One region of the Rhizobium sp. P1_E6 genome, then DNA from elsewhere that is predicted to be linked to it. Evidence: riboswitches for the same ligand, from Rfam matches in the RefSeq annotation. Region 1 holds a riboswitch; each other region holds the start of a gene.
What was found. A riboswitch is a leader RNA that binds a small molecule or an ion and turns the genes downstream of it on or off. The one in region 1 is predicted to bind cobalamin.
Positions count from the first base shown of each region.

Region 1 (5,100 bases):
TCCGGTCGTTAAAGCGTGCAGGAAACGCAGCCCTGCACCTCGGTGCCGGACAACGCCATCTGGCGAAGGCGAACATAGTAGATCGTCTTGATGCCCTTCTTCCAGGCATCGATCTGGGCGCGGTTGATATCGCGCGTGGTTGCCGTATCCCGGAAGAACAGCGTCAGCGACAGGCCCTGATCGACATGCTGGGTCGCCGCCGCATAGGTGTCGATGATCTTCTCAGGGCCGATCTCGTAGGCATCCTGATAGTAATCGAGATTGTCGTTGGTCATGAACGGCGCCGGATAATAGACGCGGCCGATCTTGCCTTCCTTGCGGATCTCGATCTTCGAGACGATCGGATGGATCGAAGAGGTCGAGTGGTTGATGTAGGAGATCGAGCCCGTCGGCGGCACCGCCTGCAGGTTCTGGTTATAGAGGCCGGAGGCCATTACGGCCTTCTTCAGCTCAAGCCAGTCTTCCTGCGTCGGGATATGGATGCCGGCGTCATCAAACAGCGCCTGCACCCTCTCGGTAGCCGGCTTCCATTCCCGGTCGGTATATTTGTCGAAATAGTCGCCGGAGGCATATTTCGAATTCTCGAAGCCCTTGAAGCTCGCACCACGCTCGACCGCAAGGCGGTTGGAGGCGCGGATCGCGTGATAGGTCACCGTGTAGAAATAGATATTGGTGAAATCGACGCCCTCTTCCGAACCGTAATGGATGCGCTCGCGGGCGAGATATCCATGCAGGTTCATCTGTCCCAGGCCGATCGCGTGGCTGTCATCATTGCCCTTCTCGATCGACGGCACCGAGGAGATATGACTCATGTCAGAAACGGCTGTCAGCGCCCGGATCGAGGTCTCGATCGTCTTGCCGAAATCGGACGAATCCATCGCCATGGCGATATTCAACGAGCCGAGATTGCAGGAGATATCCTTGCCCATCACCTTATAGGAAAGGTCGTCGTTGAATTCACTCGCTTCGCTGACCTGCAGGATTTCCGAGCAGAGATTGCTCATGCTGATGCGGCCGGCGATCGGGTTTGCCCGGTTCACCGTGTCTTCGAACATGATGTAGGGATAGCCGCTCTCGAATTGGATCTCCGCAATCACCTGGAAGAATTCGCGCGCCTTGATCTTCTTCTTGGTGATACGGGCATCCGCCACCATCTCGCGGTACTTTTCCGTCACCGATATCTCGGTAAAGGGCACGCCATAGACCCGCTCCACGTCATAGGGCGAGAAGAGGTACATATCCTCATTGTTCTTGGCGAGCTCGAAGGTGATGTCGGGCACGACGACGCCGAGCGACAGCGTCTTGATGCGGATCTTTTCGTCGGCATTTTCGCGCTTGGTATCGAGGAAGCGCATGATGTCGGGATGGTGGGCGTTGAGATAGACGGCACCCGCACCCTGCCGAGCACCGAGCTGGTTGGCATAGGAAAAGCTGTCTTCCAGCAGCTTCATGACCGGGATGATACCGGAAGACTGGTTTTCGATCTGCTTGATCGGCGCGCCGGACTCGCGAATATTGGTCAGCGAAAGCGCTACCCCGCCGCCGCGCTTGGAAAGCTGCAGCGCCGAATTGATGGAGCGGCCGATTGATTCCATATTGTCTTCGACGCGCAGCAGGAAGCAGGAGACGAGCTCGCCGCGCTGCTTCTTGCCGGCGTTGAGGAAGGTCGGCGTTGCCGGCTGGAAACGGCCGGTAATGATCTCCTCGACTAGATCGCGGGCGAGCTGCTCATCGCCTCGGGCAAGCGCCAGTGCCACCATGCAGATACGATCTTCGTAGCGCTCGAGATAGCGCTTTCCGTCGAATGTCTTCAGCGTATAGCTGGTGTAGTATTTGAAGGCGCCGAGGAAAGTCGGGAAACGGAACTTCTTGGCATAGGCTTCGTCGAAGAGGTCGCGGACGAAATTGAAGGAATACTGATCGAGCACTTCCTGCTCGTAATAACCTTCCGTGACCAGATAATCGAGTTTCTCCCGGAGATTATGGAAGAACACCGTGTTCTGGTTCACGTGCTGCAGGAAATACTGCTTGGCCGCCATGCGATCCTTGTCGAGCTGGATCTTGCCCAGCTCGTCATAGAGGTTCAGCATTGCGTTCAGCGCGTGATAATCCAGCACGTCCGCTGCCTTTAGCGGTTTTGCGCCCGCATCCCGCGTCAGATTTGTCCCCGTGTCCAAAATCGTCCCATCCCGTCTTTGACATTGGCGACATCCTCGGCAGTCCCCAGAAGCTCGAACCGGTAGAGGTACGGCACCTGGCACTTCTGCGAGATCACGTCGCCGGCAAGCCCGTAGGTCTCGCCGAAATTGCTGTTGCCCGCAGCAATGACGCCACGGATGTTGGAGCGGTTTTCCGCATCGTTGAGGAAACGGATCACCTGCTTGGGCACGGCCCCCTTTACGACCCCTGGGCCGCCATCCCCGCAATAGGTGGGCGAGATCAGCACATAGGGTTCGCGGATGTGGATGTCTTCAGCGCCTACGGGAATGCGCGCCGCGCGCAGTCCCAGCTTCTCGACGAAACGATGGGTATTTTCGGACCGGCTGGAATAATAGACGATCAGGCCCACCGTTCTTCTCCGATCAGGAGAGCGCGCTGATCATATCAGGGCGGAAGCCCGCCCAATGGTTCTCACCGGCAACGACGACCGGAACCTGCATGTAGCCCATGCCGCGCACGCGATCGAGCGCGTCGGCATCTTCGGAAATGTCGATGATTTCATAGTCTACGCCCAGACGGTCGAGGGCGCGGTAGGTCGCGGTGCACTGAACGCAGGCAGGCTTGCTGTAAACGGTAACGCTCATCATGTTCCTCGTGATGTCAATGGATTCCGGACGCAGAACTAGGGTCGGGCGCCTTACGGCGTCCGGGGCAACGCTTGAGAATGATCTGACAAAGTTGGCGCTCTACACGCCTGGCATTATCCCTCGCAGGATGTGCATCGGCGGCGGTTTTGATGCTCTCAACATGACTTCAACCCCGAAGTGCTCATGCGGACGTTCGGGGCAGCGCAACAGGTGCGGATTTGATCCGCCTGACATGCACACAACCTTCCGGACACCCCGCCCGTGGACGTTTCTCGTTCAAGGCAGGTCTCCTGGCTCGCGGGTCGAAGCACCCTGCCCGCAGCCTTCCCAAAGCATCATGCCTCAGTGACCTGAAATCGGACAGTTGCTCGCCGCTTACAGTTGCGGGGGCAGCTCCGGCCTTGTTTCGCCTTCATGGCAAAACGCACCGTATTCCCGTCTTAGCCCTCAATCCTGACGAATCGAAGGAACCTTGAACACTAGATATAGTACTCGAATCGAAGTTGACGTCAACGGATGGTTTGTGCGTCGCGTTACGGCATGTTTGAAATTGCTACATTCCTGTGAAAAACATGGATAACGGCTGGTTAACAGCAGCAGGCTGTGGAGAAGGCCGCCGAGGCGAGAGCCGACCTATAGCCGGCTCTCCAGGAATCGAACAGGCGCTCAGACGTGAGTCATCACTGCGGCACCACGTAACAGCCGGGCGGCGGCCACCATGTTGACGAGCGCCGGGCGCACTTCTTCCCACTTACGGGTCTTCAATCCGCAATCGGGATTGATCCAGAGCTGTCCATCCGTCAGACGCTCGCGCGCCAGCGTCAGAAGCTCGGCCATTTCCTCGACATCGGGAACGCGCGGCGAATGGATGTCATAAACGCCGGGACCGATCTCGTTCGGATATTTATAGCTGCGGAAGGCTTCCAGCAGTTCCATCTTCGAGCGTGAGGTCTCGATGGAAATCACGTCGGCATCCATGGCCGCAATGGCGTCGATAATCTGATTGAACTCCGAGTAGCACATATGCGTGTGGATCTGGGTTTCGTCGGAAACACCGGATGAGCACAGGCGGAAGCTTTCCACCGCCCAGTCGAGATAGGTCTTCCAGTCCACTTTGCGCAACGGCAGACCTTCGCGAAGGGCCGCCTCGTCGATCTGGATCATCGCCGCACCCGCCTGTTCGAGATCAAACACCTCGTCGCGGATCGCCAGCGCGATCTGCCGGCTGACATCGGCGCGGGAGAGATCGTCGCGAACGAAGGACCAGTTGAGGATCGTCACCGGCCCCGTCAGCATGCCCTTCACCGGCTTCTCCGTCAGCGACTGCGCATAGCGCCACCATTCGACCGTCATCGGTACGGGACGGGAAACGTCGCCGAAGATGATCGGTGGACGGACATAACGGGAACCATAGCTCTGCACCCAGGCATGCTGCGTGAAGGCGAAGCCGGAAAGCTGCTCGCCGAAATACTGCACCATGTCGTTGCGCTCGAATTCGCCATGGACGAGCACATCGAGGCCGATTTCCTCCTGCCAGCGGATCGCCGCTTCGGTCTCCTTCTTCAGGAAGGCATCATAATCCGCCTCGCTGATCGCCCCCTTTGTGAAAGCAGAGCGAGATTTGCGCACATCAGCCGTCTGCGGAAAGGAGCCAATCGTCGTCGTCGGGAAAAGCGGCAGCCGAAGCTTTCGATCCTGCAGGCCGGTGCGCTCCGCAAAGTCACTGCTGCGTGTCTTCATCGCCTCGTCGATTGCGGCAACCCGCTGCCTGACCTTCATGTCATGCACGCGCACTGATGCAGCACGCAAGCCAACGGCTCGCGACGCGGCCGCGATCACCTCTGAAGCCGTGCCGGGGTCGCCTAACGCTACAAGTTCGTCCAGCTTCTGGGTCGCGAAAGCGAGCCATGACCTCAGCTCGTCGTCCAGTCCGGTTTCCAACTCCAGATCGATCGGCACATGTAGCAGGGAGCATGACGGCGCGATCTGCAGCCGGTCAGCACCGAAATGCTGGATCAGCGGCTCGATCCTTTTCAGGATCGCAGCCAGATCCGCCTTCCAGATATTGCGCCCGTCGATGACGCCAAGCGACAGCGTCAGGTCGCCGGGCGCATCGAGAAGGGCTTCGATCTGCCGCGGAGCACGAACGAGATCGACATGCAGGCCCGCGACCGGAAGCGCAAGCACCGTCGGCAGGTTGTCACCTATGTCGCCGAAATAAGTGGCAAGCATGATCTTCAGGTTCGGCACCAGCTCATGCAGCGCGCGATAGGCATGTTTCAGCGCCGCCTGC
Region 1 is NZ_JBFUBG010000036.1:22,724-27,823, forward strand. Features, by position in the region: gene nrdE (class 1b ribonucleoside-diphosphate reductase subunit alpha) at 9-2,177, opposite strand; gene nrdI (class Ib ribonucleoside-diphosphate reductase assembly flavoprotein NrdI) at 2,156-2,569, opposite strand; gene nrdH (glutaredoxin-like protein NrdH) at 2,583-2,804, opposite strand; cobalamin riboswitch at 3,071-3,297, opposite strand; gene metE (5-methyltetrahydropteroyltriglutamate--homocysteine S-methyltransferase) at 3,474-5,100, opposite strand, start outside.

Region 2 (5,100 bases), on a different contig from region 1:
CGAGTGGCTGAACCCGCGGCCCATGTTCGATGCCTCGGTCTTCCGCATCCGCACTTTCTCGGGTGCGATCATCGGCTCGGCTGCCATGAACATCAGCTTCTGGCCCTTCATGATCTATCTGCCGATCTGGTATCAGGCCGGCCTCGGCTACGGCAGCCTTGCCGCCGGTCTCTCGCTGCTGGCCTATACGCTGCCGACCCTTGTCGTGCCGCCGTTTGCCGAGCGTCTTTCGCTCCGCTACCGGCCGGGCCTCGTCATTCCCGGCGGTCTCTTCACCATCGGCCTCGGCTTCCTGTTGATGAAGTCTGGCAGCGCCGCCACCGAGCCAAGCTGGCTGACCATGATGCCTGGCGCCCTGCTCTCAGGCATCGGATTGGGCTTCACCAACACTCCGGTCAGCAATACGACGACGGGTGCCGTCTCCAGCGATCGTGCCGGCATGGCCTCCGGTATCGACATGAGCGCCCGTATGATCTCGCTCGCCATCAACATCGCCGTCATGGGCTTCATCCTCTTCAACGGCGTCTTCTCGCATCTGAAGAGCGTCCTGCCGTCATCGATGGCGGCGGACGATCTCCGCTTGGCTGCCGAACGCATTTCCGCCGGCAATATCGCCTCCCTGCCCGATATCCCGGCCGCGACGGTGCATGATGCGCTCGTCCAGGGATTCGGCGCAGTCATGCTCTACGGCGCCGTCGGCGTCTGGCTGATGGCCGCCGCGAGCTTCCTCGTCTTCGGCCATTGGAAAGCCCCTGTTTGCGCCAGGGAATGCGATAGCCAGCCAGCCCAATGATGCAGACCCGCGCCGGCTCAACCCGGCGCGGTCTAGCCTTCAACCTGCCCCCAGCCGTCATGGAAGACCAGTTCTTCCAGCGGCATCCTTTGCCGCCAGCCTTTGACCGCCAGTTCCGGCTGCTCGTAGAGCCGTTCGACGAAGCCGGCGCAGAGCCAGCCCACCACCTCGATATGATCGGGAATGCCGAGGATTTCCTTCAGGTCGCCCTCGCGAAAGATGCTGACCCAGCCGATGCCGACGCCTTCCGCTCTGGCAGCAAGCCACAGGTTCTGGATGGCGCAGACGGTGGAATAGCTGTCCATACGCGGATTATGCGTGCGCCCCAGTACCACGCTGCCGCTGCGGGTAGGATCGCAGGTCACGCAGATGCCGAGTGGCGCCTCGACAATGCCTTCGAGCTTCAGCGAACGGTATTTTTCCTGCCGTTCGCTGTCGAACATGCGGGCCGCTTCCTCATTCGCCTTCATGAAAGCATCGCGCACCCGCGCCCTGACCTCGGCACTCTTCACCAGAATGAAATTCCACGGCTGCATGAAGCCGACCGAAGGCGCGTGATGCGCCGCCGTCAGCAGCCTTGTGACGAGATCATCCGGCAAGGGATCGGGCAGGAACTGGCTACGCACATCGCGCCGCGTCATGATCGCATGATAGACGGCCTCGCGTTCGGCCGCAGAAAAACCGGATGCCGGGCAAGCGGCATCATCAATGGGTCGCATCGTCAAATCCCCAACAACGCAACCGCCCGCCGTCCGCGCGGGTTGGGTCTATCTTGCCAGGCCGGTCTTCTGACTTGGCTTCATTCGCTTCGCCGCAGCCTTCCCGGCCTTGCGGCCAGTGGCGTGATAAGCGGCAAGCGTCAGCCTTACAGCGTTGGGCACGTTCCGGTCTCGCACCGGATTCCCGATTCTCCCGCCTGTGAAAACGGGCACCTGACGGCTGATCTATGGCGTGGAAACGGCATGGCGGCAAGCTGCATGCGACATTCATTTCGTGGACAGTCCGGAAATGCTGGCCTAGAACGAAACCCGAATCCGACTGGCGCCGAAAGCGCCCCTTCATTCTCATTGCATTCCGGTTGCCCGTGTCCCGTCTAACGCCGATGATCCTCGCGGTCGCCCTGTTCATGGAACAGATGGATTCGACCGTGATTGCCACCAGCCTGCCTGCGATTGCTGCCGATATAGGCACTTCGCCGATCGCATTGAAGCTTGCGGTAACGAGCTACCTCGTGGCCTTGGCGATCTTCATTCCGATCAGCGGCTGGATGTCGGATCGCTTCGGTGCCCGCAATATTTTCCGCCTGGCGATCTTTGTCTTCATGGTCGGCTCCGTCGCCTGCGCTTTCTCCAATTCCATCGCCGCCTTCGTCATCTCCCGTCTCATTCAGGGTGCCGGCGGCTCGATGATGACGCCGGTCGGGCGATTGCTGCTGGTACGCGGTACGCCACGTCACCAGCTGGTGAATGCCATGGCCTGGCTCACCATTCCGGCGCTGATCGGCCCGATCATGGGACCGCCGATCGGCGGCTTCCTGACGACCTATCTCAGCTGGCACTGGATCTTCTGGATCAATGTGCCGATCGGCATTATCGGCATCATCCTCGTCACCCGCTTCCTGCCGGCTGTCGAACCGCGCAGCCCGAAGCCGATGGATTTTCCGGGTTTCTTCCTGTCGGGCATCGGCTTTTCCGGTTTCGTCTTCGGCCTTTCGGTCATCAGCCTGCCGGCGGTTCCCGTCATCTACGGTTATGTTACCGTCGCTGTCGGCATCCTTTCCGGCATCCTCTATTTCATCCATGCCAGGCGCACGCCGCATCCGCTGCTCGACCCGAAAATGTTCCGCTATCCGATGTTCCGGGCATCGATCCTCGGCGCCTCGAATTTCCGCATGGGGCTCGGCGCGTTACCCTTCCTCATGCCGCTGATGCTGCAGCTCGGCTTCGGCATGACCCCGCTGCAATCAGGCTCGATCACCTTCGTCAGCGCGCTCGGTTCGATGGGCTCGAAATTCGCCGCCACCCGCACCTACAATGCCTTCGGCTTCCGTAACGTCATTGCGCTGACCACCTTCCTCGCCGCGATCTTCCTCGGTGTGAACGGCCTCTTCACCGTCGAAACGCCGCTCTATGTCATCATGGGCTGTCTTCTCGTCGGCGGCCTGCTGCGTTCCATGGCCTTCTCAGGCGTCAACGCCATGGCCTTCGGCGATGTGGACGAGGCCGACAGCAGCCAGGCAACCGCCATCAATGCGGTGGCGCAGCGCATCTCCATGGCCATGGGCGTTGCCGTCGCCGGCACGATCCTGGAAATCTCATCGAGCTTCCACGGCGGCAAGCTGCTGGTTTCCGATTTCCATATCGCCTTCTTCATCGTCGCGGCGATCTCCGCCCTTGCCTGCATCACCTTCCTGCGCCTGCCCGCCAATGCCGGAGAGGAACTGACGACGCGCCGCCGCAAGAACCGACATGCAGAGCCGGAAGAGGCACAAGGAGAGGCAATGGCGGAAAGCCGCTGAAAACCTCACGGATCGGTCATTTTCTCTCACAGATTCCGCGTGACAACTCCCATCGGCATAGCTACATAGGCTGCATGTCGATTTCGTCCGTTTATGCATCGCGATTTTATTCGTACCGCTGCTTCCAGCGGATGCGGGTCTGTGCGTAGACGAAACTAACGCAACGACAAACCCGAACAGCCGCTAGTCAACCTGGCGGCTTTTTTGTTCCGCACGGTATGACCAAACAGGAGAGCATACCGTGACTGACACTATTGATGATCTTCGCATCGTCGAGATCACCCCGCTGACCAAACCTGCCGATATCATCTCGGAAATCCCGCGTGACGCCGCCGTCACCGAGACCGTGACCGGTACGCGCGACACGATCCACAACATCCTCACGGGCAAGGACGACCGCCAGCTCGTCATCATCGGCCCCTGCTCGATCCATGATCCGGCAGCCGCTCGCGAATACGCCTCCCGCCTGGTCGAGCAGCGACGACGCCTCTCCGGCGATCTCGAAATCGTCATGCGCGTCTATTTCGAAAAGCCCCGCACCACTGTCGGCTGGAAGGGCCTGATGAACGATCCGCATCTCGACGGCAGCTACCGTATCGAGGAGGGCCTGCGCCTCGCGCGCCGCCTGCTGCTCGACATCAACGCCATGGGCCTGCCGGCCGGCTGCGAATTCCTCGATACGATCACGCCGCAATATATCGCCGACCTCGTCAGCTACGGCGCCATCGGCGCGCGCACGACCGAAAGCCAGATCCACCGCCAGCTCGCCTCGGGTCTCTCCTGCCCGATCGGCTTCAAGAACGGCACGGATGGCGGCGCGCGCATCGCGCTCGATGCGATCATGGCGGCTTCCCAGCCGCACCATTTCCCGGCCGTCACCAAGGACGGACAGGCAGCGATCGCCTCGACGCGCGGCAACGAGGACTGCCACATCATCCTGCGCGGCGGCAAGCGCCCGAATTATGAGGCGGCAGACGTCCAGGCCGTTATCACCGAAGCCGTCAAGCTCGGTGTCGACCCGCGCATGCTGATCGATGCCAGCCACGCCAACAGCGGCAAGGATCCGATGAACCAACCGAAGGTCGTCCGCGCCGTCGCCGGCCAGATCGTCGCCGGCAATGACCATATCAAGGGCATGATGATCGAGAGCAACCTCGTCGCCGGCCGCCAGGATCTCGTCCCCGGCAAGCCGCTCGTCTACGGCCAGTCGATCACCGACGGCTGCATCGGTTGGGACATGTCGGTCGACGTGCTCGAGGATCTCGCCAAAGCCGTCCGCGACCGCCGCAAGGCAGCTGTCGCTGCCTGAGTTGCCGCGGGCAAACCCCGCCGCCCATTCACAGGGCGGTGGGGTGGTCAGCCGGGTTTTTGCTGGCAACAGGTTCGAGATCCCAACGGGGACGAACGTATATGCTTCTCCATATACGTCTGAGCGTTGGCATTTCGCACCGATCGCCGGAACGATCACCAACATTCGCTGCGTCGACTTTAACGTCTACCTCAATGCTGACGGAACGATCACGGCTGGTGCCGCTCACAATGTGAAACGTACGATCGAATATCCTGCAGGGGTTTTCCACACGGTTTCTTGGGGTGGCGTTGCGACCCTGAGCAAACCGAATGCGATCATGAAGCAGCGGGCAGACGTCCTTCAGTCATCTGTCGATGGGAAACCCTTATCGATCCCTGCTGCCGCGTTGTTCGGAGAACGGACGGTCAACCTTTCCAATGGCATTGCGCTTCCGACCGTCGTTATCCTGCGGCCTGCACCGTCCTGGGAATTCCGGAT
Region 2 is NZ_JBFUBG010000054.1:28,162-33,261, forward strand. Features, by position in the region: gene AC1D35_RS22590 (MFS transporter) at 1-793, shown strand, start outside; gene bluB (5,6-dimethylbenzimidazole synthase) at 826-1,512, opposite strand; cobalamin riboswitch at 1,555-1,744, opposite strand; gene AC1D35_RS22600 (MFS transporter) at 1,896-3,311, shown strand; gene AC1D35_RS22605 (3-deoxy-7-phosphoheptulonate synthase) at 3,553-4,620, shown strand; gene AC1D35_RS22610 (hypothetical protein) at 4,664-5,100, shown strand, end outside.
Region 2: linked by a shared signal. The riboswitch ahead of bluB (5,6-dimethylbenzimidazole synthase) and the one ahead of nrdH (glutaredoxin-like protein NrdH) in region 1 are both predicted to bind cobalamin.

Region 3 (5,100 bases), on a different contig from region 1:
GCGAAGATAGATTCAAGTATGCCTTTGGAGATGGGATCCTTGAGGCTGTAGGCGAAGACCGGCAGCGGGCGCAGGCCCTGTGCCTGCAAGGCTTCGATGAGTGCTTCGACAGGGCGGGTTTCGCCGCTTTGAACGAGGGCGCGGTAGAATGCGATGGCGACAGTCGGCACCGACCGTCCCTTCTCCCCATCGGGGAGAAGGTGGCCCGAAGGGTCGGATGAGGGGGCCACCCCACAAACCTCGCCATCGTACTCCCGCTGCTCGCTTCCTCCGTCGCTCGCCTCCCTCATCTGCCCCGTCGGGCATCTTTTCCCCGCTGGGGAGAAGGCAGAACCTGCTACCGCCTTCCACTCCTCAATCCCGACAAGCCCCCGCCCCGGCCACCAGATCCCCGCCTTCATCAGCGGCGCAGCCGGCGCCGGCTTCTCCGCCCCAGACAGCATCGCCGCCGCATAGGCCAGAAAGCCTCGCGCATTGGCATCACCACCCTCGATCAGATACCCCCAGAGCGCATTGAGATCATCGAGCGCCACATTCGAAAACGGCGTCAGCCCCGCATCCGGCCGCGCATCCCCCGGCAGCACCGCAATCAGCGCCCCGTTGCGGGCGGCAACCGCATGCAACGCCTCCAGCGCATAATGGAAATAGCTCGCCCCACCCAGCGCCCGCACGATGATCAGCTTCGCATGCCGCGCCGTGCGCTCGATATAGGTATCGACCGACATCGGATGCTTCAGGCTCATCAGGCTCGCAAGCCTCAGCGAATGCCCCGTCGCTCCGCCGCCATGAGCCGCGGCGATTGCCGCAAGCTCGGTGTCGGCGGCAGAGAGGAACAGGATATCGCCCGGCGACTGGCCGAGGTCGATGGCCTCGTCCCCGTCGCTGATCGTTCCCTGTTGAGCCAGAAGCAGATGCATCGAAACTCCTTAGACCAGCGCCACGATCGCCTTGCGCACCGCGTCCTGATCCATCTCGTGCAGGCCGATGACGACGAGGCGCGTGCTGCGTGCTTCGCCCGGCGCCCAGGCGCGGTCGAAATACTGGTCGATGCGGGCACCCACGGCCTGCAGCTGCAAGCGCATCGGCTTGCCGGAGACATCGATGAAGCCCTTGAGGCGCAGCACGTCATGCTCGGCGATAATGCGCTTCAGCTTCTCGACGAAACCTGATGTATCGGCGATAGCGCCGAGCTCGACGACGAAACTGTCGAATTCGTCGTGATCGTGCGGCGTACCGTCCTCATGCTCCAGCTCGTGATGGGACTTGCGGTTGACGATATCGTCTTCCGTGCCGATGCCGAGGCCGAGCAGCACGCTTGCCGGCACGTCGCCATTTTTCGCTTCGATCATCACAGGCTTGCGGGCGATGCGCGAGGCGACTTCTCTTTTCACACGGCTAAGGCCGTCAGCGTCGATCAGATCGGTCTTGTTGAGCACGATGAGGTCGGCGCAGGTCAGCTGATCCTCGAAGAGCTCCTCGATCGGGCTTTCATGATCGAGCGATTCATCCTCGACGCGGCGTGCATCGACGGCATCATGGTCATCGGCAAACCGCCCGGCGGCGACGGCCGCGCTATCGACCACGGTGATGACGCCGTCAACGGTGACTTCGCTGCGAATATCCGGCCAGTTGAAAGCGGCTACCAGCGGCTGCGGCAAAGCAAGACCCGAGGTTTCGATGACGATATGATCAGGGCGCTGCTCGCGCTCCAGAAGCTTCGTCATGGTCGGAATGAAATCGTCGGCCACCGTGCAGCAGATGCAGCCATTGGTGAGTTCAATGATATCGTCCTCGGTGCAGTTCTCCGCCCCGCAGCCCTTCAGCACATCACCATCGACGCCGAGATCGCCGAACTCGTTGATGATGAGCGCAATCTTCTTGCCGCCGGCATTGGTGAGCAGGTTGCGGATCATGGTCGTCTTGCCGGCGCCGAGGAAGCCGGTGATTACGGTTGCGGGGATTTTCTGCTGCATGGAACTAACCCTTCATTTTCAGCGGCAGTCCTGCCGCGATAAAATAGACATCCGCGGCTTCTGCCGCGATCATTTGGTGCAGCCGGCCGGCATGGTCGCGGAACTCCCGCGCCATGCGATTCTCGGGCACGATACCGAGACCGACTTCATTGGAAACGATGACGAGCCGCGCCTTTGCCGTAGGAAGCCAGGTGGCAAGGGCGGCGGACTGGGCGGCGATATCGCGCTCGTCCATCATCAGGTTGGTGAGCCACAGTGTCAGGCAGTCGACGAGAACAGCCCTGCCCTCGCCGTCGATGGCGGCAAGGCGTTCGGTCAGATCCAGCGGCTCCTCATGCGTGGTCCAGGAAGGGCCGCGGTCGGCCTTGTGCTGGTCGATGCGCGCCCGCATTTCGTCGTCCCAGGCGCGGCCGGTGGCGATGTAGTGGCGGTCGAGGCCGCTGGCTGTCACGAGGTTTTCGGCAAAGCGGGATTTGCCGGAGCGGGCACCGCCGAGGATGAAGGTGGCGGTCATGCTCGGACGACCCTCGCAGAAAGCGCCGAACACAAGCAAAGCGTCAAATGACAGGAGTACCCTGCGGCCCCCTCATCCGACCCTTCGGGCCACCTTCTCCCCGCGGGGGAGAAGGGGAAACCCCACCGCACCACCAGAGGCAGCGCTGAATCATATCCTTCAGCCAAGACAACCTCCGTGCTGGCAGCGGGTGAATACCCAGAATGGGCATTATGCCCGGCACGGATGGCAGGTCTCCTGGCTCGCAGTTGTCGGCGGCGACCGGGGCGACCGTTTACGGTCGCCCCTGATCGTGCCAGCGGATCTGCCTCGCCTTCCCGGCTGCATCTCGTGAAAAGGCGGACGATTCGTAGAATTGGAGGCGTCCTGCCCCGGCTGATCACGATGCATTTCCAGTGGCTTTTCCGGCACCTGTCCCGCCTTGCCCGCCTGCACCACGCAGGCTGCCGACGCAGCAGTCGAAATGCCGGATGGAAGACCCTGACTGCTCTACAGTCGCGGGGTCGGCTGTGATGAAAGCGCCCGGTTTGGGTCCGCCCCGTCACATTCCCTTTTCATCCGGAAGGCGTAACGCCGATCCGGAACCATCCATTATGTCTATTCATGGTTAGGCCCCCGCCCCCGCCATGTCAATTGGCGCACTGGGTGCATACGGCCCTCATCTCGACTTAGACTACAGATATTATCGTCTTTAATCAAAGGCTTACGTCACAAAAACTTTACGGCCCGGCCGGTATTTCGCCGCAATTGCCGCTCATGCGGATGGCGGCCCCGCCCTTGACCTGCACTCCTGCTGCCTAGTTTCCCCATGATGCTCTCCCGAATGGATATCCGCCGCCTCGGCCCTCTTGGCACAGTCCTCGATCCGGGACGCATGCGCGCGCTCGTCCGACATAGCGAAATGGGCATGGTCTTTGCCGGCGCGCTCGTCGGTATCGCCTCGGGGCTTGCGGTCACCGCCATGAGCTACGTCTCGGAGGAGATGCACAGGCTGATCTTCGGCATCGACGGCACGACGAGGCTCAGCGCCTCGCAGATCGACAACAAGTTCCTGCTGATGGCCGCCCCGGTTGCCGGCGGCATGCTGCTCGGCCTGCTCATCTTCATTCTCGCCAGATGGCGCAAGAAGCCGATGGTCGACCCGATCGAGGCGAATGCGCTGCATGGCGGCCGCCTGTCGCTGACGGACAGCATCCTCGTCGCCATCCAGAATCTTGTCTCCAATGGTTTCGGCGCATCTGTGGGGCTGGAAGCGGGCTATACGCAGCTTGCCGCCGGCATCGCCTCGAAATTCGGGCTGAAGCTGCAGTTGCGCCGCTCCGACATGCGCGTCCTCGTCGGCTGCGGTGCGGCGGGCGCTATCGCTGCCGCCTTCAACGCGCCGCTGACGGGCGCCTTCTATGCCTTCGAGCTCATCATCGGCACCTACACGATCGTCTCTCTGACGCCTGTCGTCGTCGCCGCTCTTGTCGCTACGCTGGTCGCCCGTCTGCTCTCCGGCAGCGATTTCATCATCGATGTCGGCAGCTTCGGCGCGGTCGCCCCGGCCGATTACGTTCCGGCGCTGCTGCTTGGCGCGGTCTGCGCCGGCGTCGGCATCCTCATCATGCAGGGCGTATCCTTCGTCGAGGAGCTGGCGCGCAAAAGCTCCATCGCACTGCCCTTCCGCCCGGCGCTCGGCGGCATCGTCGTCGGCCTCCTGGCGCTGGTCTCGCCGCAGGTGCTGGCCGCCGGCCACGGCGCGCTGCATCTGAACCTCGCCCATGAGATCACCATCCCGGCACTCATCGGCCTGTTTCTGCTGAAATCGGTGGCCTCAGCCGTCTCGATCGGCTCCGGTTTCAGGGGCGGCCTGTTCTTCGCCTCGCTTTTCATGGGTGCGCTGCTTGGCAAGCTCTTCGCCTACTCGGCTCCTTATTTCGCCGATGCAAGCCTGACGCCGGTTATCTATGCCGTCGTCGGCATGAGTTCGCTGGCCGTCGCCGTCATCGGCGGGCCGTTGACCATGACCTTCCTGGCGCTGGAGATCACCGGCGACTTTCCGATCACCGCTTTGGTGCTCGCCGCCGTCATCACCTCCTCGCTCGTGGTGCGCACGACCTTCGGCTATTCCTTCGCCACATGGCGCTTTCATCTGCGCGGCGAAAGCATCCGCAGTGCCCATGATGTCGGCTGGATCCGCAACCTGACCGTCGACAAGCTGATGCGATCGGACGTGAAGACGGCAAAACCCGGAATAACGCTGGACGAATTCAAGCAGGCCTTCCCGATCGGCTCGACGCAGCGCGTCATCCTCGTGGAAGAAGGTGACAAATATGCTGGCCTCGTGCTGGTACCGGAAATCTACGCCAACCCCACCAGCGCGCAGGACGAAGCCCAGCAGCTGACCGATTTTATCCGGTATAAAAACGACTTCCTGCAGCCGCAGATGAACGCCAAACAGGCGGCTGCGATCTTCGACAAGACCGAAAGCGAAGCGCTTGCCGTCGTCAACAACCTCATCGAGCGCAAGGTAATCGGCCAGCTCAGCGAAAGCCACACGCTGCGCCGCTACAGCGAAGAACTCGACCGCCGCCGTCGTGAGGTCTCAGGCGAGATCTGAGGCATTTGCCG
Region 3 is NZ_JBFUBG010000001.1:198,115-203,214, reverse strand. Features, by position in the region: gene cobN (cobaltochelatase subunit CobN) at 1-917, opposite strand, end outside; gene cobW (cobalamin biosynthesis protein CobW) at 927-1,973, opposite strand; gene cobU (bifunctional adenosylcobinamide kinase/adenosylcobinamide-phosphate guanylyltransferase) at 1,978-2,487, opposite strand; cobalamin riboswitch at 2,943-3,091, opposite strand; gene AC1D35_RS00955 (chloride channel protein) at 3,299-5,089, shown strand.
Region 3: linked by a shared signal. The riboswitch ahead of cobU (bifunctional adenosylcobinamide kinase/adenosylcobinamide-phosphate guanylyltransferase) and the one ahead of nrdH (glutaredoxin-like protein NrdH) in region 1 are both predicted to bind cobalamin.

Region 4 (5,100 bases), on a different contig from region 1:
GCGTCTGCCTCCGGGCCGGGGGCGATCCTGTGGCCGAAGGCGAGGTCAAAGGTTTCCGAGCGCTTCGACCAGTAGTCGCGGATCTCTTCCTTGAGATCGAAATTCACTCCATCCATGTCTTACCCCATCCGATACTGGATATGTGCGCGGCCATGCACGGGTGATTTTTCGATATGGGCGCGCACGCCGAAGACGCGGGCGATCAGCGCTTCGGTCAGCACCTCCTCGGGCGTGCCTGCGGCCACGACCTCGCCCTTCTGCAGCACGGCCAAGTGGTCGCAGAACATCGCTGCCAGATTGAGATCGTGCAGCGCGATGATGGAGGTGAGGCCGAGTTTGGCGACCAGGGCCAGGATATCGAGCTGGTGCTGGATATCGAGATGGTTGGTCGGCTCGTCGAGCAGCAGTTCGCTTGGGGTCTGGGCCAGCGCCCTGGCGATATGCACCCGTTGCCGCTCGCCGCCAGACAGTGTCTGCCAGAGCTGGCCGGCGCGTTCGCCCATGTCGACGCGGGCGAGTGCTTCTTCGACCGCGGCATCGTCATCGGGTGCCCAGGACGAGAGGAGGCCGCGATGCGGCGTGCGGCCGAGGCGGACGATATCGCGCACGGTGAGCTGCGTATCCGTCGTCGTCTGCTGCTCGACGAAAGCGATGCGGCGGGCAAGGGCGGCGCGCGAGAGGCCGGAGACATCATCGTCGCCGAGGCGGATGATGCCGGATCTGACCTGCCGCAGCCGGCAGATCAGGCGGAGCAGACTCGATTTTCCGGAGCCGTTCGGCCCGAGCAGGCCGAGCACCTTGCCCTTTTTGACCGATATGCTGACGCCATTGACGATGACGGTATTGCCGGCGGCATAGGTGACCTTGTCGACTGATATGCTCATGCGCTTCTCCGCACGCGATAAAGGATGATGGCGAAGGCCGGGGCGCCGAAGAGCGCGGTGACGACGCCGATCGGCAGGATCTGCTGCGGAATGATGATGCGCGAGACGATGTCGGCGCCGACCATGAAGATCGCCCCGCCAAGCGCTGTCGCCGGCAGCAGGCGGCCATGGGCTGGGCCGACCAGGAAGCGGGCGGCATGGGGAATGACGAGGCCGACGAAGCCGATGGAGCCGACCATGCTGACGACGCTTGCGGTCATCGTAGCCGTGACGGCGAGCAGGGTGAACTGCACCCGGCGCACGGCGATGCCGAGGGAAGCTGCGGCATCCGTGCCGAAGGCGAAGGCATCCAGCGCACGCACATGGGCAAGGCAGATGACGAAGCCTGTCAGTGCGACCGGCAGGGAGAGATAGACATCCGGCCAGCGCACGCCGCTCAGCGACCCCAACAGCCAGAAGAGCACGCCGCGGGCCTGTTCTGCATTGGCCGACGTGGTGACGATATAGGAGGTCAGCGCATTGAAGAGCTGCGAGCCCGCCACGCCGCAGAGAATGATGCGCTCGCTGGTGCCGCCCACACCGGCTGCCAGAATGCCGACCAGCAGGAAGGCAATGACGGCGCCGATGAAGGCGCCGGCGGAGAGGCTGAGCACGCCATAGCCGAAGCCTGATATCATGACGCAGACGGCCCCGGTAGAGGCGCCGGCCGAAATGCCGAGCACATAGGGTTCGGCGAGCGGATTGCGCAGCAGCGCCTGCAACACCGTGCCGCAGAGCGCCAGCGACGCACCGGCACTGGCCGCCACCAGCGCGCGGCTGAGGCGGTAATCCCAGACGATGCCCTGATGAATGCGGCTGAGTTCGAATGCCGTGCCGAACAGGCGGTTGGACACCGCCTTTGCCGTGGTGGCGAGAGGAATGGCGATCTCGCCTATAGACACGGCAAGGCTCACCACCAGCCCGAGCAGGACGAAGGCGGCGATGGTGAGCGCGGCGAGCGCCCACCATTTCCTCTGTCGCAAGGCAGCCTGGCTCACTGCGTCAGACCGAAGGACTTGATGCCCTTTGCGAGCGTTTCGATACCGTCGATCGTGCGGATCGTCGGGTTCATCGACTGCGCGTCCATCATGATGAAGCGCTTGTTTTTCACCGCATCGAGTTCACTGGTGACCGGATCATTCTCCAGGAAATCCACCTTCACCTTGGGATCGTCGGCGGCATAGCGACGGCGGTCCATGGTGGCTATGACGATGACAGCGGGATTGGCCTGCGCAATGGTTTCCCAACCGACGAGGGGCCATTCCTCTTCCGTGCTGACGACGTTTTTCGCGCCGAGCGTCTTCAGGATATAGGCCGGTGCGCTGTTCTTGCCGGCGATGAAGGCATCACCCTTGACCTCCTTACTGGAGAACCAGAAGACGACGGGCAGGTTCTTTGCGGCAGCGCCGGCAACGGATGCGGCGGCATCGGCCTCGCGCTTTTTCAGGTCGGCGATCAGCCTGTCGCCGCGGTCCTTGATGTCGAAGATTTCAGAGAGTTCGGTGATTTCCTGATAGATCAGGTCCATCGTGAACAACTCCTTGCGCACGCCATCACCGCCATCGGCGTTGATCTTGGCGACGCAATCGGCAGGCGCGACATAGGTGTTGATGCCGAGATCTTTGAACTGCTCGCGCTTGCCGACGGACCCCTGCGTACCGACATGCCATTCGAATTCGGCAGCCACCAGATCGGGCTCGACACCGACGACGGATTCGAAGCTCGGGTCATTGTCAGCCAGTCGTTTGATCCTGCTGTTGGCGTCGGCATATTGCGGCAGGACCGGGCCGACCCAGACGGCCGTGCCGGCGATCTTGTCGGCAAGGCCGAGCGAGAAGAGCACTTCGGTCATGCCTTGGCCGATCGAAACGATCTTGGCCGGTGCCTTGTCGAACGTGACCGGCTGGCCGCAATTGGTAAGGGTGAGGGGGTATCGGGTGGCGGCGAAGGCGGGGGCTGCGAGGCCGGCCAGGCAAAAGCCGGCGAGCCCGAGCGCAAGGGAAAAGCCTGGAAGTAACTGGCGCATTGGAAACTCTCGATCGGAAGGAAAAGGGCTAGCGGACGCCGGCGCGCGCAGATGCGTGAGCCAAGCGTGGAGGGAGAGGGCTAGCGGCGGGTGGTCCAATCGGGACGGATCGCATGCGGCAAGCGGCAGGGATTAAGGTCAATCATGTCTGCTCCTTGTCCGGGCATCCCCGCCCGGCTGATTGGATCGTGATTGACGGCAGGTCTCCTGGCTCACGGATGTCAGTCGGTCATCTGCCTTCCCGCGCTTTCGCACAGTGGCATGGCCCTGAGGCCTTGGAGTGACCGGCTCGCTTGTCATGTCCTGATATGAATGGCGCACCATACATTCCGGGATATAACCAGCAATCCGCTTACAGTTGCGGGGGCAGCCACGGTCTTGGTCCCTTTTGGGTCGTCCGCACCGTGTTCCCTATTAATCCCCTCGAAGCTCTCCTCGGGGAACCGTCGTCCTGATCTATGACGCCGCCGTGGGCGACGTCAAGCACCGGATGCAAAGTGTCCCGGGTCCGGAGCCGCTCAGTGGCTGGCGCCCGAGCCGCCGGCGGCGACGAGCGCGAAGGGTTGGCCGTCGACGGGGATCGTGCGCGTTTCCTTCAGCGTTTCGCTACTGACGAGGCGGATCAGGCTGTGGCGAGGATCGGTGATGGCGATATTATCGCCGGCCACGGCCAGCCGCGGCCGCGGATCGCGCCAATGCCCATCCTTGCTGTAGGGCTCCGTGACGGTTTCCGATCTGACGATCTCGCCCTTCACCGTATCGAGCAGGTGCAGCTTGCCGTCCTCGGTGAGGATATAGGCATTCTGGAACCGTGCCGGATCGAGCACGAAATCGACGCGGCGGGTCGGAAGGTCTATGACGCGGTAGGGTGTTTCGGTGCTGTCGGGATCGATCAGCACCACCTTGTCCTCCCCGTAATTGCCGAGGAAGAACTGCATGGAGCGCCCGCCGAGCAGGGTCGAGACCTTGCCTTGCGGCAGCGACGCGCCATAGCCGAGCATCTCCAGTTTGGGGCCTTTCGTGCCGCCGGGGCGGGCGACGAGCACGCCTTCCTCGCAACCGAAGGCGACGAGGCGGGCGGAGGTCGCCTCGCCATGCAGGCCGGTGCAGGGCGCGACATCGCCCACCTGTTGTCCGTCACGGTCGAGCACGCGCAGGCCAAGGCGCGGCGGCAACTCGCCTTCCTTGACCGGCGCCTGCATGTTCGGCACTGAAACCAGCAGGTGATTGCCCATCGGCACCGCGACGCCGTGATGGGCGGCGATGGTGTTGAAAGCCTTCGGCTCCGGCTTTGCCTGCAGCAGACTACTTTCCCTCAGGAGATCGAAGCGGTCGGTGCGGTCGTAGAAGATCGCCACGTCATCGCCATGCGTCACGACATGGCCGGGCTTCTCGCCCTTTATCGTCGCGCCGATCAGCTTCGGCGGCGTCACTTCGAGATCGCGATGCTCCCCATGATCGGAAAGGACAATGCCGGTATCGATGACATGAACGATATTCTCATCGCCCTGGACCGCAAAGACCGTGCGCCCGGTGTCGCTCAGCGACAGGGCGGCATAGCCCTTGAGATCGAAGCGACCGATCTGTCTGCCGCTCGCAAGATCGATGGCGCGGACGACCGGCAGGCTGTGATCAGCCACGAAAAGCCGCCAGCTTTCCTGCTGTTCCTCCTCTGCGCGGGAAGCCGATGGCAGGGCGGCGGAGGTGAGCGCGGTGGCGACTGCGAAGACAGCGAAAAGGCGCCGGGACATGAAATCTCCTTTAATGTAATAACATTACATCTTCGTTGTTATAAAGTTACATTTGCCTTGTCCAGTCCTGGCTGTCGGATTTTTGGGAAATTAGGGCGCTGGCCTCGTTTGATGTTTGGCCGGCTTTCATCGTGACCGGATCGCAACGTCAAGCACGGGCAGTGAGAACTGTTGCCGGTGGAGGGGAACGTCGGCTGCAGCAGGCGGCGCGACGGCCGCCTCGCTGCGGTGATGTTTTGCAATCAGTTCTTCGGCGCCGACAGTTTCTGCATGACCTCGTCGAGATTGAAGCTCGCGGGCTTCTGACGGACGGGGAATTCCGCGAAGCTTTGCAGCCATTTCCCGACGATCGCCTGCGAGGGAACGATGACGAAGGCGCGGTCGAAGAACCATTTTTCGT
Region 4 is NZ_JBFUBG010000033.1:10,792-15,891, reverse strand. Features, by position in the region: gene AC1D35_RS17575 (methyltransferase domain-containing protein) at 1-116, opposite strand, end outside; gene AC1D35_RS17570 (ABC transporter ATP-binding protein) at 120-884, opposite strand; gene AC1D35_RS17565 (iron ABC transporter permease) at 881-1,921, opposite strand; gene AC1D35_RS17560 (ABC transporter substrate-binding protein) at 1,918-2,949, opposite strand; cobalamin riboswitch at 3,130-3,412, opposite strand; gene AC1D35_RS17555 (metallochaperone AztD) at 3,468-4,700, opposite strand; gene AC1D35_RS17550 (arylsulfatase) at 4,943-5,100, opposite strand, start outside.
Region 4: linked by a shared signal. The riboswitch ahead of AC1D35_RS17560 (ABC transporter substrate-binding protein) and the one ahead of nrdH (glutaredoxin-like protein NrdH) in region 1 are both predicted to bind cobalamin.